One region of the Paenibacillus sp. FSL R5-0341 genome, then DNA from elsewhere that is predicted to be linked to it. Evidence: predicted binding sites of a transcription regulator. Region 1 holds the regulator's gene; each other region holds the start of a gene.
The links. The regulator CtsR, encoded in region 1, represses protease genes until heat stress. The targets are predictions, from matches to a motif close to ATGGTCAATAAAGGTCAAACA.
Positions count from the first base shown of each region.

Region 2: the regulator CtsR is predicted to act here: its motif matches at 9,100-9,120, upstream of clpP (ATP-dependent Clp endopeptidase proteolytic subunit ClpP).
Region 3: the regulator CtsR is predicted to act here: its motif matches at 8,943-8,963, upstream of clpP (ATP-dependent Clp endopeptidase proteolytic subunit ClpP).

Region 1 covers NZ_CP150241.1:5,726,330-5,737,439, reverse strand. Annotated here, with positions in the region: gene MKX75_RS25965 (GNAT family N-acetyltransferase) at 1-800, shown strand, start outside; gene MKX75_RS25960 (CtsR family transcriptional regulator) at 1,262-1,723, shown strand; gene MKX75_RS25955 (UvrB/UvrC motif-containing protein) at 1,755-2,279, shown strand; gene MKX75_RS25950 (protein arginine kinase) at 2,308-3,378, shown strand; gene MKX75_RS25945 (ATP-dependent Clp protease ATP-binding subunit) at 3,564-6,026, shown strand; gene radA (DNA repair protein RadA) at 6,288-7,655, shown strand; gene disA (DNA integrity scanning diadenylate cyclase DisA) at 7,669-8,745, shown strand; gene pssA (CDP-diacylglycerol--serine O-phosphatidyltransferase) at 8,791-9,522, shown strand; gene MKX75_RS25925 (hypothetical protein) at 9,653-10,048, opposite strand; gene MKX75_RS25920 (PIN/TRAM domain-containing protein) at 10,222-11,110, shown strand, end outside.
Region 2 covers NZ_CP150241.1:5,125,504-5,136,613, forward strand. Annotated here, with positions in the region: gene MKX75_RS23010 (non-ribosomal peptide synthetase module) at 1-463, opposite strand, end outside; gene yihA (ribosome biogenesis GTP-binding protein YihA/YsxC) at 730-1,389, opposite strand; gene lon (endopeptidase La) at 1,546-3,885, opposite strand; gene lonB (ATP-dependent protease LonB) at 3,972-5,726, opposite strand; gene ispG (flavodoxin-dependent (E)-4-hydroxy-3-methylbut-2-enyl-diphosphate synthase) at 5,894-6,991, opposite strand; gene clpX (ATP-dependent protease ATP-binding subunit ClpX) at 7,113-8,366, opposite strand; gene clpP (ATP-dependent Clp endopeptidase proteolytic subunit ClpP) at 8,379-8,969, opposite strand; gene tig (trigger factor) at 9,348-10,688, opposite strand; gene MKX75_RS23050 (hypothetical protein) at 10,827-11,110, opposite strand, start outside.
Region 3 covers NZ_CP150241.1:188,441-199,550, reverse strand. Annotated here, with positions in the region: gene rnr (ribonuclease R) at 1-44, opposite strand, end outside; gene MKX75_RS00980 (hypothetical protein) at 195-344, opposite strand; gene secG (preprotein translocase subunit SecG) at 598-831, opposite strand; gene eno (phosphopyruvate hydratase) at 1,044-2,330, opposite strand; gene gpmI (2,3-bisphosphoglycerate-independent phosphoglycerate mutase) at 2,571-4,115, opposite strand; gene tpiA (triose-phosphate isomerase) at 4,117-4,869, opposite strand; gene MKX75_RS00955 (phosphoglycerate kinase) at 4,903-6,084, opposite strand; gene gap (type I glyceraldehyde-3-phosphate dehydrogenase) at 6,234-7,241, opposite strand; gene MKX75_RS00945 (sugar-binding domain-containing protein) at 7,349-8,374, opposite strand; tRNA gene MKX75_RS00940 (tRNA-Arg) at 8,801-8,875, shown strand; gene clpP (ATP-dependent Clp endopeptidase proteolytic subunit ClpP) at 9,052-9,648, shown strand; gene MKX75_RS00930 (DUF4163 domain-containing protein) at 9,819-10,916, opposite strand.

The DNA.
Region 1 (11,110 bases):
CTTATGTTGAATTTAAACGTTATAAAGTACCTACAGCTCATTTGCCTCTGAAAAAAGCGACACCGGGAACAATTCGGCGTGGGGATCCGGGCCTCAGCATATTAAAGGAAGTATACAGTGCTTATGCTGAGCGTTATAACGGAACTCTGGTTCGGGATGATGCAAGGTGGGAAAATTCGGTTCTTGTTAATGGGAGCAGCCAGAAGGCTGTATATTACGATGAATCTGATGCAGCACAAGGTTATCTTTTATATGAGGTTAAGGAAAATAAGTTTACCATTAAAGAGATCATCTATCTGAATGAAGAGGCTAGACAAGGGCTGTGGACCTTCATTGCCAATCATGATTCCATGATCCAGGAAGTTACGTTGCAGGCACCTGCCAGTGATACGCTTGCTTTCCAATTGGATAACCCACGGATTCAGCAAGAGATCGTACCTTATTTTATGGCGCGTATCGTTAGTGTGGAGCAGTTTATATCTCAGTATCCATTTGCAAGCCAGGATTCACCGGTACAGATTGCTCTTCAGGTAGAAGATACCCACGCTCAGTGGAATGAAGGGGTATGGCAACTAAACGTGGCGATGAACGGAACGGCGTCCATATGGAAAACATCCGAGCCAATTACTGATGATCAGACCATTAAGGTAGATATTCAAGCTCTCACGGCGGTGCTGATGGGATATCGCAGACCAACAGAAATGGCACGGATCGGAAGAATTTACGGACCAGAAGCAGCAATCAAGGCTTTGGAACAAGCGATTCCTGTAAGGGAAACCTACTTGCTCGATTTCTTCTGATTCCTATTCTCGCTGTTCTGTTCAACTTGATTAGATTATATAGAAATACGGCGTTATCGAAAGACAAAAGGACTTCTCCAGCAATTTTGGAGAGGTTTTTTTGTGTCTGGGGAATATTTCGTGTAAAATCGTAAAAAATGAATAGTGACCCCACTTGGCAAACCTACAAAATATGCTATAATGGTTATAAAGTCAAAGAAAGTCAAAGTCAACTAAAGGTTTAATACTTAAGTAGCTTTCTTTCTACAATCTGATGGGTGATCGCCAATATACGGGATTCATTTTATCGGAGGATCAAGGAAATATTAAAGGACCTTCGTGCTTCCTTCGCTCTCCTGTTGATACCTGTGGAAGCAAGATTCGCTGTTTTCCTGATTGGTTAAATGGGTAGAGGAGGTGTACTCTGTGGGGGCGTGTGGGTCCTTATTGACTTAACGTTTCAGACAGTGGAGGATGATTGGATGCGTAATATCTCTGATATTATCGAACGATATCTGAAGAGTATTTTGCATGAAAGTCCCGAAGGAATGGTTGAAATTCAGCGTAATGATCTGGCAGATCAATTCTCATGTGTACCTTCCCAGATCAATTATGTCATCAGCACACGTTTTACCCTCGAGAAGGGATACCTGGTAGAGAGTAAACGCGGCGGTGGTGGTTATGTTCGCATACAGCGCATTGAATTACCGGCCCAATCAGCTCTGCATAATCATTTGCATCATAGTATTGGTGATGAGATCGGGCAGACAGCTGCCGAAGGTCTGATCTATCAACTGGAAGAAGCGCGTTTCTTGAGCAAGCGGGAAGCCGGGTTGATGCGAGCAGCTGTATCTAGAGAGGTTATATTGGTCAAACTTCCTTACCGGGATCAAATTCGTGCCAGAATGTTGAAGGCGATGTTAATATCTTTGCTCGGTAAATGAAAACTATCGGGGTCAAAGGAGGTACATCAATATGCTGTGCCAAGAATGTAATAAACGTCCGGCGACACTTCATTTTACGAAGATTGTAAATGGAGAGAAGACGGAATTCCATATTTGTGAGTCATGTGCCCGTGAAAAAGGGGAGATGATCCCTGGAACAGCAGGTGGATTTTCCATTCACAACTTGTTGTCAGGATTGCTTGATTTTGATCCAGCTGGCAAGAGTGGATCGGCAGGAACACCACCTGCAAAAGCACTTCAATGTGAAGAGTGTGGTATGACGTACTCACAATTTAGCAAGATCGGTCGATTTGGCTGCAGTTCATGTTATAAATATTTTGACAGCCGTCTGGACCCTTTGTTCAAGCGGGTTCATGGTAGTACGTCCCATGTAGGCAAAGTGCCTGCACGAGCTGGTGGTCGCATCAAGGTGAAACGGCAAATCGCTGATCTGAAGCGTGAGCTCCAGGAGAGCATCGCGCAAGAGGAATTTGAAGAGGCGGCTCAGATCCGTGACCAGATCAGAGGACTTGAAAAAGGAATAGCTCAGGAGTAAAGTTTGTCATGAGTAGGAGGGATGCGTAATGCCTAATCTGCGCTTTACAGAGAAGGCGCTCAGCGACTGGATGCGCAGTGATGCGGCTGATTCCGAAATTGTCATTAGCAGCCGTGTCCGGATTGCACGCAACCTTCAGCATGTTCCGTTTCCGATGCTGGCTTCCAATGAGCAATCGGAAGAGGTGCTGAATAAGCTGAGCGAAGTACTTCAATACGATGACGTTCATGCCTTTGGGGATTTTCATACGTTGGATCTGATCGATATTGACGAACTCGACAAACGGGTGCTGGTGGAGAAACATCTCATCAGTCCAAGTCTTGCGAATGAATCCAGGAATGGTGCGGTTATTCTCAGTGAGGATGAGTCGGTCAGTATTATGATTAATGAAGAGGATCATCTTCGTATCCAGTGCCTCTATCCGGGGTTCCAGGTGAAAGAAGCCTGGGAGAAAGCTTCCGCAATAGATGATGCTTTTGAAGCGCACGTGGACTATGCTTTTGATGATCGCAGAGGATACTTAACCAGCTGTCCTACCAATGTAGGTACAGGTGTTAGAGCATCGGTTATGATGCACTTGCCTGCCCTAGTGATGACGCAACAGATAGGCCGTATTCTAACCGCAGTTTCCCAAGTGGGATTAACTGTAAGGGGGATATATGGTGAAGGCAGTGAGGCGATGGGTAACCTGTTCCAGATCTCGAACCAGATTACATTGGGACAGACCGAACAGGAAGTCATCGAGAACCTGCATGGTGTTGTATTACAGATGATAGGTCATGAGCGTACAGCCAGAGAACGGTTAATTACCGACTCCAGACTTCGGATTACGGATCGTGTCATGCGTTCTTACGGCATATTGTCTCATGCAGCTATTGTTGATTCCAAGGAAGCTGCACAGCGCTTATCGGATGTACGCCTTGGCGTGGATCTCGGCTTACTGGATGGATTGTCCATTACGGTAATGAATGAGTTGAATGTGATGACACAGCCGGGATTTTTGCAGAAAACATTCGGGGAAGATATGCGCACAGATGAGCGTGACATCTATCGTGCTCAGTTGATTCGTGATACGATCAATGCAGCGAAGCAGTCCTAGCTTAGCCTGATATTGTATTGAATTATGGTTTCATGCCGCATTGCGGCTTTTATATAATAAGGCATGTACGAATGCCAAATGACTTTATTCGCAGCACGGCTGCAAACAAAAATGATATGAAGAATACGACGGTTATTTTATTACATGACCCTCGTTTTATCCAAAACCATGGAGGTGCAGGAGATATGATGTTTGGAAGATTTACGGAACGGGCCCAAAAGGTGCTCGCACTCGCGCAGGAAGAAGCTGTCCGTCTCGGTCATAATAACATCGGTACTGAGCATATTTTGCTCGGCCTCATTCGTGAAGGCGAAGGCATCGCAGCCAAAGCACTGATCGGCCTGGGACTCGGATTGGAAAAAATTCAGGATGAAGTAGAAACGCTGATTGGCCGTGGCCAAGAGCAACCTACCAACATTGCATATACGCCACGTGCGAAAAAAGTAATTGAACTGTCTATGGATGAAGCTCGTAAATTGGGCCACACCTATGTAGGCACAGAGCATATCCTGCTCGGATTGATTCGTGAAGGCGAGGGTGTTGCAGCACGTGTGCTCAATAACCTGGGAATTAGCCTGAACAAAGCACGTCAACAAGTGCTGCAATTGCTTGGCAGCAGTGAAGCTGTATCCAGTCATAATGGAACACCTGCCAATGTAAGCACACCAACGCTGGATAGTCTGGCACGTGACCTCACGGCTTATGCCAGAGAGAACAACCTGGACCCGGTTATTGGACGTAGCAAAGAAATTGAGCGTGTCATTCAGGTGCTCAGCCGTCGTACCAAGAACAACCCGGTATTGATCGGTGAGCCAGGTGTAGGTAAAACAGCGATTGCTGAAGGCCTTGCACAAAAAATCATTGCAAATGAGATTCCGGAAACATTGCGCGACAAACGTGTAATGACCCTGGATATGGGTTCAGTAGTCGCTGGAACCAAATATCGTGGTGAGTTTGAAGATCGTCTGAAAAAAATCATGGATGAGATTCGCCAAGCAGGTAACATTGTCCTGTTTATCGACGAATTGCATACTTTGATTGGTGCAGGCGGAGCTGAAGGTGCCATCGATGCTTCTAACATTTTGAAACCGGCTCTGGCCCGTGGAGAACTGCAATGTATCGGTGCGACAACACTGGATGAATATCGTAAATACATCGAGAAGGATGCAGCGCTTGAGCGTCGTTTCCAACCGATTACTGTCGATCAGCCTTCTCCGGAAGAAGCGATTCAAATTTTGCATGGCTTGCGTGACCGTTATGAAGCGCATCACCGCGTGAAAATTACGGACGAAGCGATTGTACAGGCGGTTAAACTGTCTGACCGTTACATCACAGACCGTTTCCTGCCAGACAAAGCGATTGACCTGATTGATGAGGCGGGTTCCAAAGTAAGATTGAATTCTTACACGATCCCACCAAACCTGAAACAACTGGAAAGCCGTCTGGAAGATATCCGTAAAGAAAAAGACGCTGCAGTTCAAAGCCAGGAGTTCGAAAAAGCCGCAGCGCTTCGTGATACGGAACAAAAAATCCGTGAAGAGCTGGATGTAACGAAGAATCAGTGGAAAGAAAAACAAGGTCGCACGGATTCTGAAGTAACACCTGAGGATATCGCACAAGTGGTAGCCAACTGGACAGGAATTCCGGTGAACAAGCTAAAAGAAGAAGAGACACAACGTCTGATGAATCTGGAATCCATTCTGCATGAACGGGTCATTGGCCAAGATGAGGCTGTGAAATCGGTCAGCCGTGCGGTTCGTCGTGCTCGTGCGGGACTTAAAGATCCAAAACGTCCGATGGGTTCATTCATCTTCCTCGGTCCTACTGGGGTAGGTAAAACAGAACTTGCTCGTGCTCTGGCTGAAGCAATGTTCGGTGATGAAAATGCAGTAATCCGGATTGATATGTCTGAGTATGGTGAGAAACATTCGACTTCCCGACTCGTCGGAGCGCCTCCAGGATATGTTGGATACGAAGAAGGTGGCCAGCTGACAGAGAAAGTTCGTCGCAAACCATACTCTGTAGTCCTGCTTGATGAGATCGAGAAAGCACACCCAGAAGTATTTAATATCTTGCTGCAAGTGCTTGAAGATGGTCGTCTGACGGATTCCAAAGGTCGCGTTGTTGACTTCCGGAATACGCTGATTATCCTGACATCCAACGTGGGTGCCGAAGCGATCAAACGTAACTCTACACTTGGTTTCACAGCGGTTGTGGATGCAGGTGCGGATTACGATAACATGAAGGGTAAAGTTATGGATGAGCTGAAGAAAAGCTTCCGTCCAGAGTTCCTTAACCGGATTGATGAAATTATCGTATTCCACTCTCTGGAACAAAAACACATTGCAGAGATTGTTACCCTCATGAGTGAGGAACTTCGCAAACGGCTGCGTGAATACGAAGTTGACTTCGAACTCACCGACAATGCGAAGGACTTCCTTGCCAAAGCCGGCTTTGATCCAGCTTACGGTGCACGTCCGCTTCGTCGGGCAATTCAGAAGCATATCGAGGACAAATTGTCTGAAGAGTTGCTCACAGGTAACGTAACCAAAGGGGATTCATTGCTCATCGACGAAGAGAACGGTGCACTGTCTGTTACGAAAAAAGACGTGGTTGTTCCTTCGAATGAGGAAATCGAAACCAAATAATATATAACAAGCTTTGGAGTTGAACTCCAGCTTGTAGTGGATCCTTAATCCTTCTCGGCTTCGGCCGGGAAGGATTTTTTGCATTTTGGACAGAAGACGGACATGATTATGTCAGGAACATGTGTAAAGTTTGCGATAATCCTTTACGAAAAATCTCAAACAATGGTAAACTTTTAGTAACCCTGCACGTCAGGGAGTTTGGGCAAAATTCGTCGAATAATGCAAAATGCTGTTATAAAACTAAATTATAGGAGTGCTGAAGTGGCCAAAGTTAAAACCAAGTTTCAATGTACGGAATGCGGCTATGAAGCCCCCAAGTGGTACGGTAAGTGTCCGGGTTGTCAGTCATGGAATTCAATGGTGGAAGAAACAGAGACGGTGGTCAAAACACAAGGGAGAAATTCTCCCCTGTTTGACAGTAAAGATAAACCGCTTCCTATCATAGATATAGATAGCGGTCAGGAACCGCGTGTGCAGACTGGAATCGGAGAGTTGAACCGGGTATTGGGTGGCGGAATCGTTCCAGGTTCCCTCGTTCTGGTGGGCGGAGATCCAGGTATCGGTAAATCAACGTTGATGTTGCAGACGTCCCATGCGTTGACGCACTCGGGTTTGCGTGTGTTATATGTTTCCGGTGAGGAATCAGTCAAGCAAACCAAATTGCGGGCGGACCGTCTCGGGGCACTCTCTGCCGAGTTGTATGTGCTGTGTGAAACTAATATGGAACGTGTAGAGGAAGCGGTGGATCAGATCCAGCCGCATTTTCTTGTCATCGACTCCATTCAGACGGTATATCTTCCCGAAGTTACCAGTGCGCCAGGTAGTGTAGCACAGGTAAGGGAATGTACGTCAAGGTTCATGCGGATTGCCAAAGGCAGAGGCATTGCAACGGTTCTTGTGGGGCATGTTACCAAAGAAGGTGCCATTGCCGGTCCACGTATGTTAGAACATATGGTGGATTGCGTGCTTTATTTTGAAGGAGAACGGCATCATACGTATCGCTTGCTGCGTGCGGTGAAGAACCGTTTTGGTTCCACCAATGAGATTGGTATTTTTGAAATGGGCGAGGATGGACTTCGTGAGGTGGGCAATCCGTCCGAACTCTTTTTGTCGGAACGTCCACTAGGGGTAGCAGGTTCAACGGTAGTTGCCAGTATGGAGGGTACACGCCCTCTGCTTGTGGAATTGCAGGCGTTGATCTCCACGACCCATTTCCCTTCTCCTCGCCGTATGGCAACAGGGGTGGATCTGCATCGGTTGAATCTGATCATTGCTGTGCTGGAGAAACGAATGGGTATGTTTTTACAGACCCAGGATGCGTATCTGAATGTAGCTGGAGGAGTAAGGCTTGATGAGCCGGCTGTCGATTTGGCGGTTGCTGTCAGCATTGCATCCAGTTTGAGAGATGTACCGACCAAGCCGGATGACGTCATCTTTGGCGAGATTGGTCTGACAGGTGAGGTTCGAGCCGTATCACGGGCCGAACAACGAGTGAAGGAAGCCGCGAAGCTGGGCTTCAAGCGAGTCATTTTACCGGAAAAAAGCTTAAAGGGCTGGAAACATCCTCGCGGGATACAACTGATCGGTGTGAATACCGTGGCAGATGCACTAGCGGTTGCTTTAGATTAGGGGGCATAACAAGATGAAAGATTCGAGCCAACTGGATAATATGAATGAGTTGTTAAGGCTGATCGCACCAGGTACACCTTTCCGCGAAGGTCTGGAAAATGTGCTGCGCGCCAAGACGGGCGCACTGCTTGTTGTAGGATACAGCCCTGAAGTAATGGAAGTGGTGGATGGGGGTTTCTCGATAAACTGTGATTTCTCCCCGAACTATCTGTACGAACTCGCCAAGATGGATGGAGCCATTATTCTTAGTGAGGATTTGAAGCGTATTCTTTACGCCAATACCCAGTTAATCCCGGACTCTTCGATCTCTTCATCAGAGACGGGGATTCGTCACCGGACGGCAGAGCGTGTAGCGAAGCAAACGGGTAAATTGGTGGTTTCCATATCACAGCGTCGGAATATCATCACCTTGTATCAGGGAACACTTCGTTATTCCCTCAAGGAAATCGGGGTTATTTTGACCAAAGCGAATCAAGCGATTCAAACTCTGGAGAAATACAAAGCTGTATTAACACAGTCCCTTACGAATCTAAGTGCCTCTGAATTTGAGGAACTGGTGACGATTCCTGAAGTGGTCAATGTGATTCAGCGTACCGAAATGGTGATGCGGATCAAAACGGAAATCAAACGATACATTCATGAACTTGGGAATGAGGGACGACTCATCTCCATGCAAATGGAAGAGCTCGTGGGCACAACGGAAGAAGAAGCTTGGTTGCTATACAAAGACTATGCCCGTGACGACAGTGATGACAAAATCCGTGAAATTATCGTGGGACTGAAAAGGTTGTCGGATGATGAATTGCTGGATGCACATCATATTGTTCGTCTGCTCGGCTACCCTTCATCAGCGGCTACTTCGGAAGATTCGGTTGCACCTCGCGGATTCCGGGTATTAAATAAGATCCCCCGCCTGCCGAATGTCATTATCCATAACCTGGTGGATCAATTCGAACAATTGCCTCATGTCATTATGGCTACAATTGAAGAACTGGACGAAGTGGACGGTATTGGTGAAGTTCGTGCCCGGACCATTAAGGAAGGCCTCAAACGTTTGCAGGAGCAGATGTTTATCGACAGACAGATGTAAGGGTTTGCCTATATAAAGGCTTGAAATGGATGAGGTGAAACAACAATGCTAACCAGATTCATTCCGAATCTCTTTACCCTGGGTAATCTGTTTCTTGGAATGATGGCGATTTTGCTTGCGATTGATGGAAATTACAGTTTGGCTGCTATTATGGTCATTGTAGCGATGCTGCTGGACGGTCTGGATGGCCGTGTGGCACGTGCGCTCAATGCCCAAAGCGAATTCGGCAAGGAACTGGATTCCTTGTCTGATATGGTTTCCTTTGGTGCAGCACCAGCCCTGATCATATTTATGGTGTCATTTCAAGATTCGATGCCGATGCTCGCCTGGATTGCAACAGCTGCTTTTCCGATCTGTGGAGCCATTCGTCTGGCTCGGTTTAATGTTCGTCCCGGAATTCCCGGATATTTCACAGGTCTGCCGATTCCGGCAGCCGGCGGAGTGCTGGCTACACTGTCCTTGTTTAACAAGGATATCGGTCCGATCAGCATGATGATTGCTACGTTGCTGTTATCCTACCTGATGGTGAGTTCGCTTAAGTATCCCAATTTCAAAAAGGTTGGTTTGCCGCGTAAGGCAATCTGGATTGCACCATGGGTTGTGTTATTTGCGATAGCCGTAGCCGTTATTTTCCCGGAGCAGTTATCCAAATTGATTTTTATTCCGCTGGTGTTATACGCCTTGTATGGAATGAAGCATAATGTGCGAACAGCGGCCTCGCGTAGCCGGGCCAAAAAGCGCAAAGATGAGAAATCTTCCCGTCCTTCTGATCGTTAAGCATTGCGCATTGGGGACAGACACAATACAAAGAAAGCACGTACGCTCCTGAATAGGAGAATGCGTGCTTTTTGTTTATTCAGATCTATTTACGGCAAAAGAAATCCTTACGAACGACATACATATCTTCTTACGACAGATTAAACATCCCTAACGTCGAACACTTCTGTGATTCGTGATTCACGACCTCTTCCATGTTGATGTCCAGCAGATTGCAGAGAGCCGACATGTAGAACAGGTTCCGGCCCAGCTCAGAGCTGATGACCTCTCGGCAGTTCTCGCACAACTCACCTTCCACATGCGTTTCCAGCAAGCCCTTGGTTTGAGCGATATCGCTCTCCGGGGCATATTTCTGCTTGGTGGCGTGCAGCTCGATGCAGCCGCATTCGGTAATGGCTTTGGACACGGCACGGTTAACAGACGCTCCGGCTTGTCCCGTTTTGGACAGTACATCAATCAGGCTGCGATGACGCAGCAACAGTTCAGAAACTTGATCCTGGAAAGCCTGTAAACTTAGCGTACTCATTTTGCCACTCACCTCGGGATATGAATTGAATTCATTATATGCCAATAATTTACCTACTTTCAACTGACGATTGCAACATTTCCAAAAAGTTCTTGCGGATGGGATTAGCAATTCAGGAATTGGATCATACTGGATATAAAGATCAAGATACATTGAAGGAGGTGCAGGGACTAATGTGGAAAAAAGGCATTTTAACTTTTACAGGATTGTGCGGTGCATGGTTCGGCTACACGGCATATCATCTGGCAGGAAAATCGGTCCCATGGATGGCGGAGTGGATTCAGTCAGCAGGATTACTGGGAGCTGGGATATCGACGCTGCTGGGAGCTGTAATGTTTATGGCTGTATGTAACATTGGTGGTACATTGATAGCAGACAGGCTGCATAGTGGAATTGATTCATTGGCAAAAGTACCTATGAACGAACTGGCTGCAGGTGCGGCAGGTACCGTTGCAGGATTGCTCGTGGCCTTGTTGCTCTACCCTGTTGTGGGATGGATGGGGACGGCAGGAGAAGTGCTGCAAGTGGCGCTGACGGTGATTAGTGCCTATTCCGGCTACACCCTTGCCATGGCGAAGAAAGACGATCTGGGGGCCTTTTGGATGTCTGGGCGATGGGGTCATCCGGAGGTGGACGAGGATAGACGGATGGAAGAACATAAAATTCTGGATACCAGCGTTATTATCGATGGGCGTATCGCTGATATATGCAAAACGGGTTTTATTGAAGGCACGATCGTAATTCCCGAATTCGTTCTGGAGGAGCTGCAGCATATTGCCGATTCATCGGATCTGCTCAAGCGGAACAGAGGACGGCGTGGACTGGACATTTTGAACAAAATCCAGAAGGAACTCGATGTCAAAGTCCTGATCTACGAGGGGGACTTCGAGGAAATCTCTGAGGTAGACAGCAAATTGGTTAAACTGGCTAAAGTGCTTCAGGGCAAAGTGGTCACTAATGACTTCAACCTGAACAAAGTATGTGAACTCCAGGGTGTATCTGTGCTGAACATTAATGATCTCGCCAATGCGGTCAAGCCAGTCGTTCTGCCGGGTGAGGAGA
Region 2 (11,110 bases), 600 kb from region 1:
GGTTAATTTCGCGTTCTACATCTCTGGCCTGGAACAGATGTTGCAATTCAAGCAACGTATTTTTGTATTCATAGATCACTCGGGTGTTCTCCCCGGTTTTCTCCACAATTTTACGGACAGTGCCTTGAGCATAAACATACGTCATGGTGAACCCTTTATAGATCCGATGAACGACCCCGTCGCCCTTAAAAGTCATAAAGAGCTTCCGGACAACGTTAGTCAGATGCAGATTCACCAGGCGGCAAGATAACTCACAGATATAAAACCCTTCTATACGGTCAAAAGGGAAATGAACTTCTTCTCCACTTATATCCCCCAGCACAACCTGCTGACAACCATTGTCCAACACCTTCACCCGATGATGGAGTCTGCCGTCTTCTGTCATGCGCAAAAACTGATGCATCTGGGGTTCTGACAATTTCATAGTGGCCTTGACGTACTCTGTGGCTAACCGCTGAGCCATACAAATCCCTCAATTCTTTCCCGATTGTTTTGCCTTCCTGCACATGTAGCAGTCATCTCAAAATTCTTCAGGCCGGCAAGACCGGTATTTTGGTACTGTTGGCAATATGCACCTATGCTCATTATACACTACCATAACGTTAATTCGCTCCAGACCCACATGATGAATTCTCACGAAATTCCATTAAAAATCGGATCAATCTTGATCTTATCAACAATTCACTTAGCATGCTCACTTTCCTGCACTCAAACGGTATGATATCTCGGTTATCCGTTAATTCCGTTGGTTTCTTTCTCTTCAGAAGCATTCTCTGCATCCAGTACTTCTGGTGCATACTTATCTATGCGGGCATGGCGGGTAATGATGTCCCATAACTCTTCTTTCCCCAATCCCTCTTCGGATGAGAATGGTACAAACAAATCCCCTGAGCGAAGACCCAGTGATTCCTTGATGACTTTGATATGTTTGGCTCTGCGTGTTTTTGGAATCTTGTCCATCTTGGTTGCGACTACAACCAAAGGCAGTCCGTTATGACGAAGCCATTCATTCATCATCTTGTCATCCTTGGATGGCTCATGTCTCATATCCACCATCTGCATAACCAGTTTCAATTCCTCACGTCCGAGCAAATATTTCTCCATCATTTTGCCCCAGGCAAAACGCTGCTCTTTAGAAACTTTGGCGTAGCCATACCCTGGGAAATCGACGAAGTAGAGATCCTGGTTAATTTTATAATAGTTCAGTTGCTGGGTCTTACCCGGTGTTGAGCTTGTCCGAGCCAGATTTTTACGATTGATCAAACGGTTGATCAGGGAAGATTTCCCCACATTGGAGCGTCCCGCCAAAGCAATCTCTGGCAGACCGTCCTCAGGGTATTGTTCAGGCCGAACGGCACTGATAATAAATTCAGATTGATTTACTTTCATAATTGTATCTTTCCTCTCTTGAACGCTGTGCTAAGCATAACCTGTTGATGGTATTATGCCATGGATTGTTCTATCATACCAAAAAAACCGTTCCAGCGGACGCCGAAGCCTCCGCAGAACGGTTTACTCTTCATACGAACCTTTCGGATATGTGGATTACAGGTGAATTCCTGCCTGCTCAACAAGTGCATGCTGCAGCACCTGATCCATATGGGCTACTGGGACAAATTCCACATCTTCCTTGATGCTGTCTGGAATGTCACGCAGATCCCGTTCGTTATCCTTAGGCAATAATATTTTTTTATAGCCGGCACGATGGGCTGCCAGTGATTTTTCTTTCAGACCACCAATCGGCAGTACACGCCCACGCAACGTGATTTCACCAGTCATGGCGATATCCTTCGAAACATGTTTGTTCGTCAAGGCTGAGATTAACGCTGTTGCCATCGTAATCCCCGCAGACGGACCATCCTTCGGAATCGCTCCTTCCGGAACGTGGATGTGGATATCGTTCTTCTCATGGAAGTCTGGTGCAATCCCGAGCTGCGTAGCTTTGGAACGGGTGTAGCTGAATGCGGCTTGAGCCGATTCCTTCATGACATCCCCCAGTTTACCTGTGAGGGTCAATTTACCTGTTCCAGGTACGACAGTCACTTCAATGACAAGAGTATCTCCACCCACTTCAGTCCATGCGAGACCGGTTACGGTACCAATCTGATCTTCCAGCTCGGCCATGCCATAACGGAACTTGCCAGGTCCAAGGTAGTCTTTGACCGCATCTGATGTGATGTTGATCTGACCTTCCACACCGGATACGATGTTCTTGGCCGCTTTCCGGCACAACGAAGCCATCTGCTGTTCCAGATTCCGTACACCGGACTCCCGTGTATATTCACGAATTACACGCAACAGTGCGTCATCCGGGATTTCCAGTTGCTCTTCTTCCAGACCATGGTCCTGCTTCTGTTTGGGCAGCAAATAGTTTTTCGCAATTTGCAGCTTCTCCAGCTCCGTGTAACCAGGGATGTTGAGCATTTCCATCCGATCCAGCAAAGGACGCGGAATGTTGTGTACGGTGTTGGCAGTTGTTATAAACATAACGTTGGATAAGTCAAACGGCAATTCTACAAAGTGATCACTAAACGTATTATTTTGTTCCGGATCAAGCACTTCAAGCAGTGCTGCGGAAGGATCTCCGCGGAAGTCTGAAGCCATCTTATCAATCTCGTCCAGCAGGAATACCGGATTGAGTGAACCTGCCGTTTTCATCCCCTGGATGATACGCCCAGGCATGGCGCCTACATAGGTACGGCGGTGACCACGAATCTCCGCTTCATCCCGCACGCCGCCAAGAGATATTCTTACAAATTCCCGTCCTAGCGATCTCGCGATCGAACGGGCAAGTGATGTTTTACCGACCCCTGGAGGTCCAACCAGACAGAGAATCGGCCCTTTGAGCTTCTTGACGAGCTTCTGGACAGCCAGATATTCAAGCACACGCTCTTTGGGCTTTTCCAACCCGTAATGATCTGCATTGAGCACGTCCTCGGCTTTTTGGATATCCAGATCATCTGCTGTCATCTGACTCCAAGGAAGTCCAAGCAGCCAATCCACGTAGTTACGAATCACTCCACCCTCGGCTGAACTTGCAGGCATTTTCTCCAGTCGATCAATTTCTTTCTCGACCTTTTCTTTCACCTTGTCCGGCAAGCCGAGTTCTTCCATCTGAGTACGAAGTTCCTCGACCTCACCCGCACGGCCTTCTTTTTCACCCAGTTCTTTCTGGATCGCTTTCATCTGCTCGCGCAAATAATATTCCTTCTGCGTTTTCTCCATCTGTTTCTTCACACGTTGGCTGATCTTACGTTCAAGCTCCAGCACTTCGCGTTCGTTGTTCAGGATGTCCAGCAATTTCTCCAGACGTTCCCGAACGTCGATGGTCTCCAGAATTTCCTGTTTATCCTTGATCTTCAAGGACAGGTGACTTGTAATGACATCGGCCAGGCGCCCCGGTTCTTCGATGTCGGACACTGCTGCAAGTGTCTCGGGTGTCACTTTTTTGGACAGATTAATATAATTCTCGAACTGGTTCAGAACGGTACGCATCAAGGCATCCGTCTCCGGATGAGTATTCTCCTCTTCAGGCAGTTCTTGTGCCAGCACTTCGTAATATTCCTCGTTGTCCGTATATTCAATAATTTCAGCCCGTTCCAAGCCTTCCACGAGTACACGAATCGTACCGTTCGGAAGCTTCAGCATCTGTCTGACCTTGGCCACGGTTCCGATTCTGAAAATGTCCTCTTGTGTTGGTTCCTCAATATTTACTTCGGCTTGGGAACATAGGAGAATCAAATGTTCTTCTACCATCGCTTTTTCTAAAGCCTTGACCGATTTCTCCCGGCCCACATCGAGATGCAGTACCATACTCGGGTAGACGAGAAGTCCTCTTAAAGGCAGTAAAGGAAAACGACGACCTTTCGCTTTGCTCGGTCCCATCGCTTTCGCACCTCCAATGGCTCTCAGGTTGTAGTCATTCATTATTCTATCAAATGTTCACATAAAAAACCAATGAAGGGAAGCGCTTAGCAGCTTCCCGAATCTGTAACCTGTCCTGGGCGAGGCACGTCCGCACGCAAATAGGAAGCGGATGCCGGTGGAAAAATCTCCGTTGCAGGTGCAATCGCCTCATCTGCAAGCTTCGTTTGTTCCATCTGTTGCGATTCCGGAACCCAGGCGAACACTTCACGGAATACGTCCTGTACCGTATCTACCGGAATAACGCGCAAGCCCTCCAGATTCTCAAAAATGGACTGCCAGTTCTCCGCCGGAATAATAACGGTCTTCGCTCCTGCCTGAAAAGCAGCCTCCACCTTGGCCAGTACGCCGCCAATGGGCTTCACCCGACCATGGATACTGATCTCGCCAGTCATCGCTGTCTCATGATCCACAGGGCGCCCCTGAATGGCTGATGTAATGGCAGTCGCCATAGCGATCCCGGCGGATGGACCATCAATAGGCGTCCCGCCCGGGAAATTCACGTGTAAATCGTAATCATTCGGACGAATACCCATGGCTTTTAATACGGTTAACACATTTTCAACCGAGCCTTTAGCCATACTTTTTCGCCGGAGTGTACGTGAACCGCCTCCAATCTCTTCTTCATCCACAACTCCTGTAATGTTGATTCGGCCTTGATCTTTGAGAGCCGGAACAGCAGACACTTCAATTTCCAAAATGGTTCCCATATTCGGTCCATATACCGCCAAGCCGTTAACAAACCCCACCTGCGGCTGTGAAGGGACCTTGCGATCAGGCCGTGGCTGAATCTGACTGCTACCCGCCACCCACTCCACATCGGACGCCTGGAGTGTCTCACGTTTCTCTGTTAGCGCAAGCCCAGCAGCGAGCTGGATGATATTGACCGCTTCACGTCCATTGGTTGCATATCGCTTGACCACATCAACGGCATCCGGACATGGACTGAACCCAATTTTCTGCACAGCGTCTTCTGCAATTCGCCCGATCTCCTCAGGCAATAAAGGACGGAAATAGACTTCCATGCAGCGGGAACGTAAAGCTGGTGGCAGTTCATGAGGCGAACGTGTTGTTGCTCCAACAAGGCGGAAATCGGCCGGCAGGCCATTTTGAAAAATATCGTGGATATAAGCAGGAGTATGCGTGTCTTCCGAGTTATAGTACGCACTCTCCAAAAACACCTTGCGATCCTCCAGCACTTTCAACAGCTTATTCATCTGAATCGAATGCAATTCACCAATTTCATCAATAAAAAGCATTCCCCCATGCGCTTTCGTGACAGCGCCCGGTTTCGGTTGGGGAATACCTGCAACGCCCATGGCTCCTGCTCCCTGATATATCGGATCGTGGACCGAACCAATTAAGGGGTCCGCAATTCCACGCTCATCAAAACGGGCTGTTGTTGCATCCAGCTCTGTGAATTTCGCGTCTGGCTTGAAAGGAGAAGACGGATTCTTCTTGGCCTCTTCCAACACAACCCTTGCGGCAGCTGTCTTCCCGACTCCGGGAGGGCCATAAATAATAACATGTTGCGGATTCGCACTGCATAATGCAGCTTTAAGGGCACGCAGCCCGTCTTTTTGCCCAACAATATCGTTAATGGTAGCTGGACGCGTCTTCTCCGACAACGGCTTGGTGAGTGAGATTGAACGCAGCTTGCGCAGCTTCTCCAGTTCCTTGCGAGATTCTCGCTCAACGGCACTGCGGTTCGTTTTCTGACCACGTAGCAGGTTCCAGAAATACAAACCAATCACCACTCCAAAAAATAACTGAATCAACATGATGACCATACCAAATTCCATGTCTTCACATCCTCCTATTTTGTCGCTATTCTCATATGAGATCATGCTAATACTTGGTAGTATAGCCTTTTCAACGCGACGTAAACGGGCGATGCGGAATTTGTATGCTAGAAAATAAAAAGCCCACCATCGCTGGCGGGCTGTTACGAAAACTAGATATGAATCAATCAGTGCGAACGACCAGGAATAACACCTGTCTCTTCATAGGCTTCGACGATTTTGTCGATCTCTTTTTTCAATTCCTCAACCATGATTTCTTCAGGCACTTTACGGATCATCTTACCATGGCGGAATAAGAGACCTTCTCCACGAGCACCGGCAATGCCGATATCCGCTTCTTTGGCTTCACCTGGGCCATTAACTGCGCAACCCAGCACCGATACTTTAATCGGTACCTTAAGTTTGGAGATATACTCTTCCACTTCGTTGGCAATGGAGAATAGATCGATGTCCAAACGTCCACACGTCGGGCAGGAGATCAATGTAGCTGCATTCGTAATGAGTCCAAAAGTTTTGAGCAAATCACGAGCAACCTTGATTTCTTCCACCGGGTCCGCACTAAGCGAGATTCGCATTGTTGAACCAATACCCATGGACAGCAAGGCTCCCATACCTGCAGAGCTTTTGATCGTTCCAGAGAACAGTGTACCTGCTTCGGTAATCCCGAGATGCAACGGATACGGAATAATTTGAGCTGCTTTGGTATAAGCTTCAATCGCCATCGGCACATCGGATGCTTTGAGGGACACGATAATATCATGGAAATCCAGTTCTTCCAAGATACCAATGTGATACAATGCACTTTCTACCATAGCATCAGCTGTAGGATACCCGTACTTCTCAAGCAGATGGTTTTCAAGTGAACCTGCATTTACCCCGATCCGAATTGGAATACCGCGATCTTTACAAGCCTTAACTACTTCTTCGACTTTAGCACGTTTACCAATATTACCTGGATTGATCCGCACTTTATCAATGCCGTTCTCAATTGCAAGCAATGCCAGCTTATAGTTGAAATGAATATCTGCTACGAGCGGTATGTTGATGCGTTTTTTGATTTCCTTGATAGCTGCAGCAGCTTCCTCATTATTTACCGTTACACGTACCACTTGACAGCCGGCTTCTTCCAGTCGCAGAATCTCTGCAACTGTTGCCTCTACGTCTGCCGTTTTGGTTGTACACATACTTTGAATAATGACTTCATTACTGCCACCGATCGTTACGTTTCCCACTTTCACGGGACGTGTATCTTGTCTTAAATACATGAGTGATTTCTCTCCCCACAACGTCAAAGCTCCACCCTGACAGAGACATGAATTCGCCTTCTGCCAAAGTGGAGAACTGACAAGTCTATATTTCAGAGTTCAAACAGGTTTCAGGCTTTCATTAGGCGCTTTCTTCCTGCTTATCGTCCTTCGATTGGCTTAGTTCAGGCACGACTCTTTTCTCAACGACTTCTTCGGTAATGACACAGTTCGTAACATCTTCACGTGAAGGCACTTCATACATGATTTCAAGCATGATGCCTTCAATGATGGCACGCAAACCACGTGCACCTGTATTACGTTTGATTGCTTCTTTTGCAATCGCGAGCAATGCAGCTGGTTCAAATACCAGATTTACATTGTCCAGCTCAAGCAGTTTTTGGTATTGTTTGGTAAGCGCGTTTTTCGGTTCGGAAAGAATCCGTACCAACGTATCTTCATCCAGTGGCTCCAACGTGGAGATGACTGGCAGACGGCCTACAAATTCCGGAATCAGACCGAATTTCAGCAAGTCTTCCGGCAATACCATGCCCAGATATTCACCTGGTTTCAGATCTTGTTGCTCAGCAACAGTGTTGAAACCAATGACTTTTTTACCGATCCGACGTTTGATCATTTGCTCCAGACCATCAAAGGCACCACCGCAAATGAACAGGATATTCGTTGTATCGATCTGGATAAATTCTTGATGAGGATGTTTACGACCACCTTGTGGTGGTACAGAAGCCACGGTTCCTTCAAGAATTTTCAAGAGTGCCTGTTGTACACCTTCACCCGATACATCACGAGTAATGGATGGGTTTTCGGATTTACGCGCTACTTTATCAATCTCATCGATATAAATAATGCCACGCTCTGCTTTTTCCACATCATAATCAGCAGCTTGGATCAGCTTCAGCAGAATGTTTTCTACATCCTCACCTACATAACCCGCTTCTGTTAATGAAGTAGCATCAGCAATAGCAAAAGGTACATTCAGAATTTTTGCCATCGTTTGCGCAAGCAACGTTTTACCAGAACCCGTAGGTCCTAACAGCAAAATGTTACTCTTCGACAACTCAACATCTTCAATCTTGCTTTGTGTGTTGATCCGTTTGTAGTGATTATACACTGCAACAGACAATGACTTCTTCGCTTGTTCCTGACCAATAACATATTGATCCAGGATATTACGAATTTCTTTCGGTTTTGGAATATCTTTGAGGTCTACTTCTTCATCATGACCGAGTTCTTCCTCAACGATTTCGGTGCAAAGTTCGATACATTCATCACAAATGTACACGCCTGGTCCAGCGACCAGCTTACGTACCTGTTCCTGAGATTTACCGCAAAAAGAGCATTTCAGTTGCCCTTTCTCATCGTTAAATTTAAACATGAAACCACCCCTTTAGGAATTGATCGGTCTACTGAGCACCTGGTCAATAATGCCGTACGTCTTAGCTTCGTCAGCGCTCATGAAAAAGTCACGGTCCGTATCCCGCTCAATTTTCTCAAGAGACTGACCCGTACGATCGACGTATATTTGATTCAGTTTCTGACGTGTTTTAATAATCCATTCTGCGTGTATCTTAATATCCGCAGCCTGTCCTTGAATACCGCCAAGCGGCTGATGAATCATCACTTCGCTGTTCGTCAGCGCATATCTCTTGCCAGGCGCACCGGCTGTCAGCAATAAAGAACCCATGCTTGCTGCCATTCCTACGCAAATGGTAGATACATCCGGCTTGATATATTGCATCGTATCGTATATACCCATCCCTGCGGTGACAGAACCACCAGGTGAGTTAATGTACAAGCTGATATCCTTTTCAGGATCGTCGGCTGCCAAAAACAAAAGCTGCGCTATGACAAGATTGGCTACATCGTCATCAATCGCACTGGTTAGAAAGATAATGCGATCCTTCAGCAAACGCGAATATATATCGTAAGACCGCTCGCCTCGATTGGTTTGTTCTATAACCATTGGCACCAGACTCATGAGACCAACCTCTTTTCTACATGTAATTAGACATAGGCCACCTGTAAAGCAAACCCAAATTCATTCTAACACTTTCCTGTGACAATGTCATTTTTCACAAGTGTGTCAGACATCAGTTCGTTTACTTTTTTGCCTGATCATATTTAACCATGTTTTCTATGTATGTGCAAATTGAAGCCATCCTATGCCGTATTGCCATTTTTTATTTGCACGAAGTGTCATAGGTATGTAAAAAGTGTACACCGATCAATAAAATTAGTATCCATCCATATTATTACTTCATTTTCTATAAAATGGATGTCATAATTTAAAAATAAGGCACGCAATAGTTCACGTGCCTTATCGTTTATTCAACTGACAAGTTGATAACAGCTTGTCTTATTTTTCGTCAGCTTCTGCAACAACTTCTTCAGCTGGAGCTTCAACTGGCTCAACAACTGTGCTGTTCTCAACAAGAACGTCAATCGTTTTACGCAGTTTAACTTCATCGCGAAGGCTGTCCAGGGAACCATTACCCTCGAGGATGCCACGGATCTCTTCAGCAGGACGCTTGTAAGATTCAGCCATTTTTTCGAGTTCTTGATTCACTTCTTCGTCAGATACTTCAATGTTTTCCGCTTTACCTACAGCTTCAAGCACCAGGTTATTGCGAACACGTTTGGAAGCATCTTCTTGCATTTGTCCTCTCAGGTCAGCTTGAGTCTGGCCAGAGAAGCTCAGGAACATTTCAAGGTTCATACCTTGGTTGCGCAGACGGTTGTCGAAATCACGCATCATGTTTTGTACTTCGCTCTCAACCATTGCAGCAGGAATGTCCACTTCAGCGTTCTCAGCCACTTTTTCTACAACTGCATTTTCTTGAGCAGCTTTGGCTTCGTCAGCTTTACGGGATTCCAATTGTGTTTTCAGGTCAGCTTTGTACTCTTCCAGTGTGTCGAATTCACTAACATCTTTAGCAAACTCATCATCCAATGCAGGAAGCTGTTTGCGTTTGATTTCGTGAATTTTCACTTTGAATACCGCTTGTTTGCCAGCAAGTTCTGCTGCATGGTAGCTCTCTGGGAAAGTCACTTCTACGTCTTTGAAGTCGCCTGTGGAAAGACCCACAACTTGCTCTTCAAATCCAGGAATGAATGTGTTGGAACCCAGTTCCAGGGAATAACGCTCAGCTTGTCCACCTTCGAAAGGTACACCATCAACGGAACCGTCGAAGTCGATTACTGCAACGTCGCCGTTTGCAGCGGAACCTTCGTCGATTACAACGAGTTCAGCGTGACGTTGTTGAAGACGCTCAAGTTCTTCAGTCACTTCTGCGTCAGTTACTTCACCTTTTGCTACAGCAACTTCGATTCCTTTGTAGTCACCCAGGGTAACTTCAGGTTTCACAGTTACTTTCGCTTTGAACTTGAATGTTTGTCCTTTAGCGAATTGTTCAACATCTACGTCAGGACGATCAACCGGGAAGATATCCGTTTGGTCGATTGCTTCTGTATAAGCTTCAGGAAGCAAAATGTCGATTGCTTCTTGATAAAGGCTCTCTACACCAAAACGTGCTTCGAAGATGGAACGTGGTACTTTACCTTTACGGAATCCAGGTACGTTTGCTTGTTTTACCACTTTATTAAAAGCTTTGTCGAGTGCTGCAGTTACACGATCTGCATCCACTTCAACCTCAAGAACCCCAAGGTTCTTCTCTATCTTTTCCCAAGTTGCTTTCATTGTATACTTTCCCCTCCAAAATTCACATGTTCACGTAGGCAATCACGTACAAAATAACCATTTTAGTATAAACAAGATTAGATTCTTTTTCAAGGGGAATCCCTTGATACAGTTTAAGGAAAACGTTTCCGGCCTCGATTAACCGTCCAAACCGGCAGATACAAACTGTTTCATCGAACGATAAGCCTGCTCCAGTCGAAAGCGCATCGCGCCTGTCACAGCATACATTGAGCGGGTATTTTCCTCATCATGCGAGCCACCCAGACTGTCTGCAACGGTCATATGTAGAGCTGCTGCCCATATATCTGTCATGGAATCATTTTCTTCCAGCATCGATATATAATCACGGGTTCCATACACCGCCATCACATATTGTATCCACAGTTCCTGGGCAAAATAAAAGAGCGTAGGTTCATGAACCT
Region 3 (11,110 bases), 1.0 Mb from region 1:
GCGGTTTCCCGCATGAAGTCGAGCAATTGTTGTTCTGTTATCATTAATATATTCACCTCGGGAAACATAAAAGTGTAATCGGGTCTCATCTCTTTATGTATCGGAATCCATACCATTTTCATGCAGTACAATGTAACTGTCGTGAAGAGTGTAGTCGTGCAACCATACTATCTCATACCCTAGTATACACGAATTCAATCCGGCCCATCCGTACCTCGCAAAAAAACCACAGTTGCCGGGCGCTCCTCTAAAATCACGCTTTCACGTATCTCTACAGACATTTTATGCAATACACGTGCTGCACGCATCTGTAAAACGACCACATCCGAAAATTTTCTGTACACATGACATTCATTATAAGGAGTAAGTTCGCGTAACGAATAAGCGAGGACATACCATACATGATAGGGGTGTGTTGCCACTAAGGAAGGAAAACCGAACAGAAGTGAGAAGAAGACCGAAATCATGGAGTCAATAAATCGTTGGAAAAGTTTGGACGCGTAAGAATTTATTAAAAAACCCCCGTTTCTCCACGAAACGAAGGTTCATCAATGAAGCCATTGGCTTAAGCTATTCATTGCTCAGCAGTTCCAAGTCTTACTTGGAAACAACCGTAACAATAATAGACAAAATCATAAATCCTGCACCCAGTACCACCGTTGCACGTTGCAGGAAGAGATCCAATCCGCGCGCTTTCGTTTTACCGAAAAGATGTTCCGCACCACCGGAGATGGCACCCGCCAAACCAGCGCTTTTTCCGTGCTGCAGCAATACTACAGTGATTAGACCGATCGAGAAGACAACGAGCAGCAATTTCAAAGCAATATCCATTCTTTCCACCTCCTACCCATGTGGGCATAACATCTCACCATAAAAACAGTTACTTTAATTGTAACATAGCTATTGTTGTGATACAAGTAGTGCAGTTCATACAATGCCCTAAATTTCACCATCTACGTAATCTGCACGATATACCACTATTCTGTTTCAATAAAAAAGACAAGCCGGTTACCCGGCTTGCCCGTAAAAGCTGGATATCCAGCTTATTTTTTAAGGTTGTAGAATCCTTTAAGACCATTGTATTGAGCCAGTTCACCCAGTTGATCCTCAATGCGGAGCAATTGGTTGTACTTCGCGATACGGTCTGTACGGGAAGGAGCACCCGTTTTGATTTGACCAGCGTTAGTTGCAACAGCGATGTCAGCGATTGTGCTGTCTTCGGACTCACCGGAACGGTGGGAGATTACAGCTGTGTATCCTGCACGTTTAGCCATTTCGATTGCATCGAATGTTTCAGTCAATGTACCGATTTGGTTAACTTTGATCAGGATGGAGTTACCGATACCTTCGTCGATACCTCTACCCAGACGCTCAGTGTTCGTTACGAACAGGTCATCACCAACGAGTTGTACTTTGTCTCCCAATTTCTCAGTGAGCAATTTCCAACCATCCCAGTCATCTTCGGACATACCGTCTTCGATTGTGATGATTGGGTATTTCTCAACCCATGAAGCCAGAAGGTCAACATACTCAGCGGAAGTGTAAGATTTACCTTCGCCAGCAAGTGTGTACTTACCATCTTTGTAGAACTCAGTGGAAGCAACGTCCATACCCAGGAATACGTCAACGCCTGGTTTGTAACCTGCTTTTTCAATAGCTTCGATGATTGTAGTGATTGCTTCTTCGTTCGAACCAAGGTTCGGTGCGAAACCACCTTCGTCACCTACAGCTGTGTTCAAGCCTTTGGAGCTCAATACGGATTTCAGGTTGTGGAAGATTTCCGCACCTACGCGAAGAGCTTCTTTGAAGCTTGGTGCTCCAACTGGAAGAACCATGAACTCTTGAACGTCGATGTTGTTGTCAGCATGCTCACCACCGTTGATGATGTTCATCATTGGTACTGGCAGTGCTTTAGCGTTGAATCCGCCCAGGTAAACGTACAATGGCAGGTCCAGAGCGTCAGCAGCTGCGCGAGCTACTGCCATGGATACAGCCAAGATTGCGTTAGCACCCAGTTTACCTTTGTTTGGCGTACCATCCAAAGTAATCATCAATTTGTCGATTCCCAGTTGATCCAATGCATCCATACCGATAACTTCTGGAGCGATTGTTTCGTTTACGTTTTTAACAGCTTGCAGAACGCCTTTACCGAGGTAACGGGATTTGTCGCCATCGCGAAGCTCAACTGCTTCGTGGGCACCAGTGGATGCACCGGATGGAACGATTGCGCGTCCGATTGCGCCGGACTCCAGGTATACTTCAACTTCTACTGTAGGGTTACCGCGGGAGTCGAGGACTTCGCGAGCGTACACGTCAGAAATAATAGTCATTTGTGATAATCTCCTTTAAATTTAAATTTATTAAAAATTAGGACCACTTGTGTTTTCCCTTTTCCACTACGTTAGCAGAATCGTCTTCCGATCTCTGTTATCCCCTGATTTCTTTGAACTTATCGTCATAAGTTGGAATCATGTGATAAAGGCGAACGCTCCGCTTCTTCAGACTATTTCTGCTGCCTTCGTTCCGGGTAAACTCCAAACTTCCCAATTTCATATATGTTGTTGCGTAACTTATTTACGGGTAGCGATAACAGATGTTCCTGTCATTTCTTCCGGTTTAGGCAATTGCATCAGGTCAAGGATCGTTGGCGCGATATCCGCCAGGATTCCGCCTTCACGCAGGGTTACATTTGCATCGGTAACGATGAATGGAACCGGGTTCGTTGTATGAGCTGTGAACGGACGTCCTTGCTCATCGAACACCATATCCGCGTTACCATGATCCGCAGTGATCAGTACAACGCCGCCTTTGGCAAGTACTGCATCCACAACACGTCCCATGCACTCATCTGTTACTTCAACCGCTTTGATGGTAGGCTCCAGCATGCCGGAGTGTCCAACCATGTCAGGGTTAGCAAAGTTCAGAATGATGGCGTCATGTTTGTCTGCTTCGATCTCGCGAACACATGCATCAGCCACTTCATACGCGCTCATCTCCGGTTGCAGGTCATACGTTGCAACTTTTGGTGAGTTGATCAGTACGCGAGTTTCACCCGGAAGCTCCACATCACGACCGCCGCTGAAGAAGAAGGTAACGTGCGGGTATTTCTCAGTTTCTGCAATACGCAGTTGTTTTTTATTGTTCTGTACCAGAACTTCACCCAGCGTGTTGTCGAGGTTCTTCGGCGAATAAGCCACATAACCTTCAACCGTCTCACTGAACAAAGTTAAGCATACAAAGTGCAAGCCCACAGGGAACTTCGGACCACGATCGAAACCGCGGAAATCCTGGTTCGTGAATACTTGCGACAACTGGATCGCACGGTCAGGACGGAAGTTAAGGAAGATAACGGAATCGCCGCTCTCTACCAAACCTACCGGCTCACCATCCGCTTTGACGATAACCGTTGGTTCAACGAATTCATCAAATACGGATTTCTCATACGATTCTTCAACCGCTTTGAGTGGGTCAGTGTATTTCGGTCCATCTCCATAAACGATGGCGCGGTATGATTTCTCAACCCGTTCCCAACGTTTGTCACGGTCCATCGCGTAATAGCGACCTTGAACCGTTGCGATTTTACCTACACCAACTTCTTCAATCTTGGCGATCAGTTTCTGCATGAAGTCTTTACCACTGTCTGGCATAACATCACGGCCATCCATGAAGGCATGAATATATACATCGTTCATTCCTTCTTTTTTAGCCAGATCCAGCATAGCAAACAGGTGGTCGATGTGACTATGTACGCCGCCATCGGACAACAAGCCGTAGAGATGAAGCTTTTTGCCGCTTTGTTTCGCTTCGCGAACAGCTTTGACAAGTGTTTCATTGTCGTAGAACTCGCCGTCACGAATGGATTTGGAGATACGGGTCAAATCCTGGTATACGATCCGGCCGGCACCAATGTTCAGGTGACCTACCTCGGAATTTCCCATTTGCCCTTCTGGCAAACCTACAGCTTCACCGCAAGCAGTGAGTGTTGTGTGTGGGAATTGGCTCATGAAACGGTCGTAGTTCGGTTTCTTGGCTTGCGCGACCGCATTGCCTTCCACCGTGTTACGCAGACCAAAGCCATCCATGATGATCAGTGCTACAGGTTTTGGAGCTGTCATCTTACTTCGCCCCCTCAACAAGCGCGATGAACGAAGCCGGCTGCAAGCTGGCACCGCCAACAAGCGCGCCGTCGATGTCGCTTTGTCCGAGGTATTCTGTTACGTTCTCCGGTTTAACACTGCCGCCGTATTGAATACGAACTGCATTAGCTACCGTCTCGTTGTACAGATCCTTCACCAGCGTACGGATGTAAGCAATAACTTCATTCGCATCTTGGGAAGTGGAGGATTTGCCTGTACCAATCGCCCAGATTGGCTCATAAGCGATAACGACTTGTGCCGCTTGCTCAGCAGACAGACCTTCAAAAGCAGCTACTGTTTGCACTTTGCATACGTCTTTTGTTTGGTTCGCTTCACGCTCTTCAAGCGTCTCACCAAGGCAGAAGATTGGAGTCAATCCGTGACGGAATGCTGCATGCAACTTTTTATTGACAGTCTCATCGGTTTCCGCAAAATATTGACGGCGCTCCGAGTGACCAATAATGACATAATCCACACCCAGGTCTTTCAGCATCACGCCGCTGATTTCACCTGTGAATGCACCGTTGTCTTCAAAATGAAGATTTTGTGCACCAATTTTGATGTTTGTGCCTTTAACGGCTTCTACCAGGGATGGCAGATTTGTAAACGGTGCGCAGATTACAGTCTCCACGCCTTCAACTTCCGCTTTTCCTTTAACTTCCTGAATGAAGTCATTGGATTCGGAAACCGTTTTGAACATTTTCCAGTTACCTGCGATAATCGGTGTTCTCATGGGTTTCAACTCCTTCATGCTATAGACTAAAACTTACTTGTCGTTCAATGCCACTACGCCTGGAAGTACTTTACCTTCCATGAACTCGAGGGATGCACCGCCACCTGTAGAGATGTGGTTCATTTTGTCAGCCAATTTGAACTTCTCAGCTGCTGCTGCGGAGTCACCGCCACCAATTACAGTGTAAGCTTCTGTCTCTGCGCAAGCTTCCGCTACTGCACGAGTACCGTGAGAGAATGGCTCGATTTCAAATACGCCCATTGGTCCGTTCCATACAACCAATTTGGAGTTTTTGATTACGTCAGCATAGATCTCACGTGTTTTAGGACCGATGTCGATACCTTCCCAATCTGCTGGGATGCCGTCGATGTCAACGATTTGCGTGTTAGCTTTTGCACTGAAATCGTCAGACACTACGATATCTACCGGCAGGTAGAAGTTCTTGCCCAGTTTTTTCGCTTTTTCGATGAAACCGAGAGCAACATCAAGTTTGGATTCATCCAGCAAGGATTGTCCAATTTCATGTCCTTGTGCTTTGAAGAACGTGTAAGTCAGACCGCCACCGATGATCACGTTATCTGCAATGTTCAGCAGGTTGTCGATTACATCGATTTTGTCCTTAACTTTGGATCCGCCGATGATGGCTGTGAAAGGACGCTCAGGGTTGGAGATTGCTTTACCCAACACTTCAAGTTCTTTCTCCATCAACAAACCGGACACTGCTGGAAGCAAGTGAGCGATTCCTTCAGTCGAAGCGTGTGCTCTGTGAGCCGCGCCAAACGCATCGTTAACGAAAACGTCAGCCAGTTCAGCGAATTGTTTTGCGAGTTCTGGATCATTTTTCTCTTCGCCTGCGTGGAAACGAACGTTTTCAAGCAACAATACGTCGCCGTTGTTCAGTTCAGCGATTTGAGCTTTAACAGCGTCACCAACAGAATCGTCAGCTTTAACAACTGTTTTACCAAGCAATTCAGACAAACGCTCAGCTGCTGGAGTCAAACGCAAGGATTCAACCACTTCGCCGTTAGGACGACCCATGTGGCTTGCCAAAATGACTTTAGCACCTTTTTCAATCAAGAAGTTGATTGTAGGAAGCGTTGCACGAATACGTTTGTCATCTGTAATTTTACCATCTTCGAGCGGCACATTGAAATCTACACGGACAAAAGCCCGTTTTCCTGTCAATTCGATATCGCGTACACTTTTTTTGTTCATCTGTATTTCCTCCGCACCCATGTATTTGGTGGACCAATCAAGAGCTGAAATCCCTTGTCAATCCTGGTGTTTTTGAGAAATTTGCAAAATGTAGATATATAAAGAGCGGAAACAATAGCATCTGTTTCCGCTCTATGTTATTGCAGATATTACTTAATCATTTTTGCAAAGTGCTCCAAAGTGCGAACCAATTGTGCAGTGTAGGACATTTCGTTGTCATACCAAGCTACAGTTTTAACCAATTGTTGGTCGCCAACAGTCAGAACTTTAGTTTGAGTTGCATCAAACAGGGAACCGAAAGTGATTCCTTGGATATCGGAAGATACGATTTCGTCTTCAGTGTATCCGAAAGTTTCTGGATCGGAAGCTTCTTGCATAGCTGCATTAACTTCTTCAGCCGTTACTTTTTTGTTCAGAACAGTTACGAGCTCAGTCAGGGAACCAGTAGCTACTGGTACACGTTGAGCTGCACCATCAAGGATGCCTTGCAGTTCTGGAATTACCAGACCGATTGCTTTAGCAGCACCAGTTGTGTTAGGGATGATGTTTTCAGCTGCTGCGCGAGCACGACGGAAGTCACCTTTAGGGTGTGGAGCATCCAACGTGTTTTGGTCGCCAGTGTAAGCGTGAATTGTAGTCATCAAACCTTGAACGATTCCGAATTTGTCTTGCAGTGTTTTTGCCATAGGTGCCAGGCAGTTTGTTGTGCAAGATGCGCCGGAGATTACAGTTTCAGTACCGTCGAGGATTTCATGGTTTACGTTGTAAACGATGGTTTTCATGTCGCCAGTAGCTGGTGCGGAGATAACAACTTTCTTAGCTCCACCTTTCAAGTGTTTCTCAGCTGCTTCTTTAGTTGTGAAGAAACCAGTACATTCCAGAACGATATCTACGCCCAGGTCGCCCCAAGGAAGTTCTTCTGGGTTACGGTTAGCCAATACCTTAACTTCTTTGCCGTTCACTTTGAAGAAGCCATCGTGTACTTCAACATCGCCATCGAAGCGACCTTGAGTTGTATCATATTTGAGCAAATGAGCCAGCATTTTAGCGTCAGTCAAGTCGTTGATTGCTACTACCTCGATGCCTGCTACATTTTGAATACGGCGGAATGCCAAGCGTCCAATACGTCCAAAACCGTTAATACCTACTTTAATCATGAGTAAGTTCCTCCCAAGTTTTGATTAATTTTTTTATGAAACTTATATATTCAAGACAGACGGTGAAGTCCGTCAAGACAACAATGGTTGTAATGAAAAGTAAACTCTTATTCCATTTCGGCTACGATGACTTCGGCAGCAGCCTCATCAATAATCAGAATATCTTCCTGACCAAATCGCAACACGGAGTGAATGGCAGCAGCTTTGCTTTTGCCACCTGCAATTCCGATCACGACATCGGTTCGTTCAATATCCTGAAGTCGCATTCCCAGTGTAAGCATGGTATGTACCACCTCACCCTGATCATTAAAGTAATAACCGAAAGACTCAGATACGGCCCCTTGCTCTTGGAGTTCATCTATAATCTCCGTCGCAAGTTTACGTCTTGTCGCCATCTCCACGGCATCACCAATTCCATGAATAACAATCCGCGATTTCCGAATCAGCTCCAGAATTTCCTGAACACTGGGGTCTTGGATTAATGATTCATAGGCATGATCACTAAGCAAATCCGGTACATGCAGGAGTTTGTATTGCGCTCCTACCCGTTTTGCCATTGTGGATGCGATCGTATTCGCCTGAATTTCAAGGCTTTCTCCAAGTCCACCGCGTGCTGGTACGAACCAGACACCTTTGAGCGATGTTGGCGGAGTCAGCTGCTCTGCGACTTCGGCCGTTGTTGATCCGCCAGTTACGGCGACAACGTCGTTGTCACTCATGATATTGCCGAGAGCCTTCGCTCCGGCTCTGCCCAGTTCCCTTTTGGCAAATGGAGAAACATCCGAATCGCCAGGAACCACAACTACCTTTTGCAGACCGTAGGCTTGCTTGATGCGCTCTTCCAGCTCGGATAATCCGAACAACTCTTTGGCAACGGGCTCTAACTGCTGCAGCAAATCATACCCTGCCTCGCTGATCTTCATTCCTGCACTGTCAATTTCGATAAGTCCCTGAGCCTTTAACAGATCGGTCTCAGCCCTCAGAACCCGCTCGGTCATCTGCATGGAATTAGCTAACGTTCTCCGTCCGATCACATCCGATAACATGATCTGTTGCAGAATCGTATACCTCTTTTTCAAGATATCCATGAGATCAGGCAGAAGCTGCTTTTGTACTTCTAAAATCGTTCGCATGCTTTCCACTCCCGCAAGTTCTCGTTCCAAGCTCTCTTTCGTGGCCCTAAAACGTCCCGGGTTAACTTTTTAAGTCCCACGTCTATTCTACCTAAAACTGACGTGACATGCAAGTGTTTCAACGTCTTATTTCGACACGCTTCCAGCGTTTGTACGCGCCTATTTTCACAATCCTAGACTTCCATGATCAAGGACTAGCTCACGCATACCATATATAGAAGAAACAAATTATTTTCGTCTACATATCGCTCAGAAACACATTTCACACGGCATGTCCAAAACCTCTAATAGCATTTACTTAAATGCACTCTTTATCCACTCTTCTTCATCATGATCATTTTTAACTCAATCCAAACCAATACCACAACGAACTGCTTGCAATTAAATATTTCATGAGCTATAATCATTATTGCTGTCACATAATGTGCGCCCGTGGTCCAATGGATATGACGTAGGCCTCCGAAGCCTGAGATCCAAGTTCGATTCTTGGCGGGCGCGCCATTTTTATCTAACAGCTCATAACCCATTTAACCAATGAAACCGGAAAGGTTTCTTTTTTTTGCAAGTTAGTTTGACTTTCTTTGACTTTTTGTTTGGAATTGTTTATTATGTGGGTAATACGGTAACAGTTTAAGTATAAACACCAATAACATTTACATTCCGAGGAGGTTTTTCACGTGAGTTTTATTCCAATGGTCGTTGAACAGAGCAACCGAGGTGAGCGCGCCTACGACATCTACTCCAGATTGCTGAAGGATCGTATTATTTTCCTTGGTAGCGATGTTAATGACGTAGTGGCTAATGCCATTATGGCACAGATGTTGTTCCTGGCTGCGGAAGATCCGGAGAAAGACATTCACTTATACATCAACAGCCCAGGCGGATCGATTACAGCCGGTATGGCGATTTACGATACAATGCAATTCATCAAACCGGATGTATCTACCATCTGTGTAGGTATGGCCGCTTCCATGGGTGCATTCTTGCTGAATGCCGGTGCGAAAGGGAAACGTTTTGCGTTGCCTAACAGTGAAATCATGATTCACCAACCACTTGGTGGTGCTCAAGGTCAAGCTTCGGACATCGAAATTCGTGCTCGCCGCATCCTGAAAATGCGTGATACCTTGAACCGCATCATCTCTGAGCGTTCAGGTCAACCGCTGGAGCGGATCGAGAAAGACACAGATCGTGACTATTTCATGAGTGCTGCTGAAGCTGCCGATTACGGTATCATTGATAAAGTTATCGAAAACGTAGGTTCCCAAGGCATCTAAGTGTGACGTAGACCACGGTCTACGCGTTAACATAATCAACACCTAACGTAATCAGCAACATATAATTATGTTGTCTATAAGAGAAGAAGCCCTCATCATGATCACATGATAGGGGCTTCTTTTTTTCATTTTATAAGAAAGATAACTTAAGAGTGCACGATGATCATTCTTTACTTGGTTCCCGTTACATTGCTAAAAGGTTCTGTGCCTTTAGGAAGAAGCTCTTTATACGTAAATGGCATTTCAGGGAATCCCTCTGCGTACGCTGTATACTCATACAGCTGGAAGAACACGACCACCCCTGTTGGTGTCACATAGAAATCCTGATCTTTATTTAACTCTTTGTAACCTTCGAGGTATCCACCGCGGGCTTTCAGCTGTTCACCGACTTTTTTACCCACCGTCTCGCGCATGGTTTTGTTGTTTTGCAGCACATCATCTAACGTAAGCTCCTTACCTGTGTCCAGCGCAAAGGTGTGGCCTGTACGGGTTGTCATACCATGAGCGCCAGCATAATCCTCGTAACGTTGTGTAATGAGTCCCAGCACGCCTCTTTCATTGTAGGTCACCACATAAGAGCTCTCAAATGCATATGGGCGGTTGGCGGTTGCGCCACCGAACTCAGATGTCTGTTTCTTGAAGTCAGCTACATATGCATCCACTTCGTCTTTAAGCACTTTATTGATTGCCGCTTCAGCTTCCTTGCTGGCAAGTCCACTCACCTGCGGATATTGAACATCAACTTCAGCATTTTTCACAGTGACATTAACGGTTGCCGCTTTAACTTTCACGCTATTTTGTTTCACCTTGCTGAGTGTCAACGTTTTGGTTTTGCCATCCCAGTTCCCCTGCACACCCAGATAATCTCTCATCGCCGAGAATGGGATATATAGTCTGCCGTTGATCAGCTTGGCGTCCACTTGAGGATAATAGTTGTTAATTCGAACACTCGGCTGGCCGTCCAAAAGGCTGATGGTCAGCGTGTTATTGGCTGCTGTCAGAGCATACTCTTTGGTTTTCGCATCATATTTCAAGGTTCCACCTGCCACATCTTTAACTGCCGTAAGAGAGACCCAAGTTGAGCCACCTTGAAGAAGTCCTTTTTGAGTCAGTGTTTTCCCACCCGATTTCAGGGTCACCTCAGCCGGGGTTGTCACTTTGGAGGATACAGAAGCCGCTTGTACCGAACTATCTTGCCACACTGCACCGCTCCCCACAATAATTCCTGCTGCCAGCAACGCACTTGTCCATTTTTTCCATGATGTCATATATAAAACTCCTCTCTGAATTTACAATTAGGGATCATTGCGTATGTAATCCTGAACTGATCGCATATCTCATACGCTCACCTCTTTATTATAATTAACCCAATTTCGGAAAGGTTTACAGCTCGAGTTACAATGTTGATGATTATCGGAGGGAAAATATAACGGGATATGACCTTTTTGTCACGAACAACTAT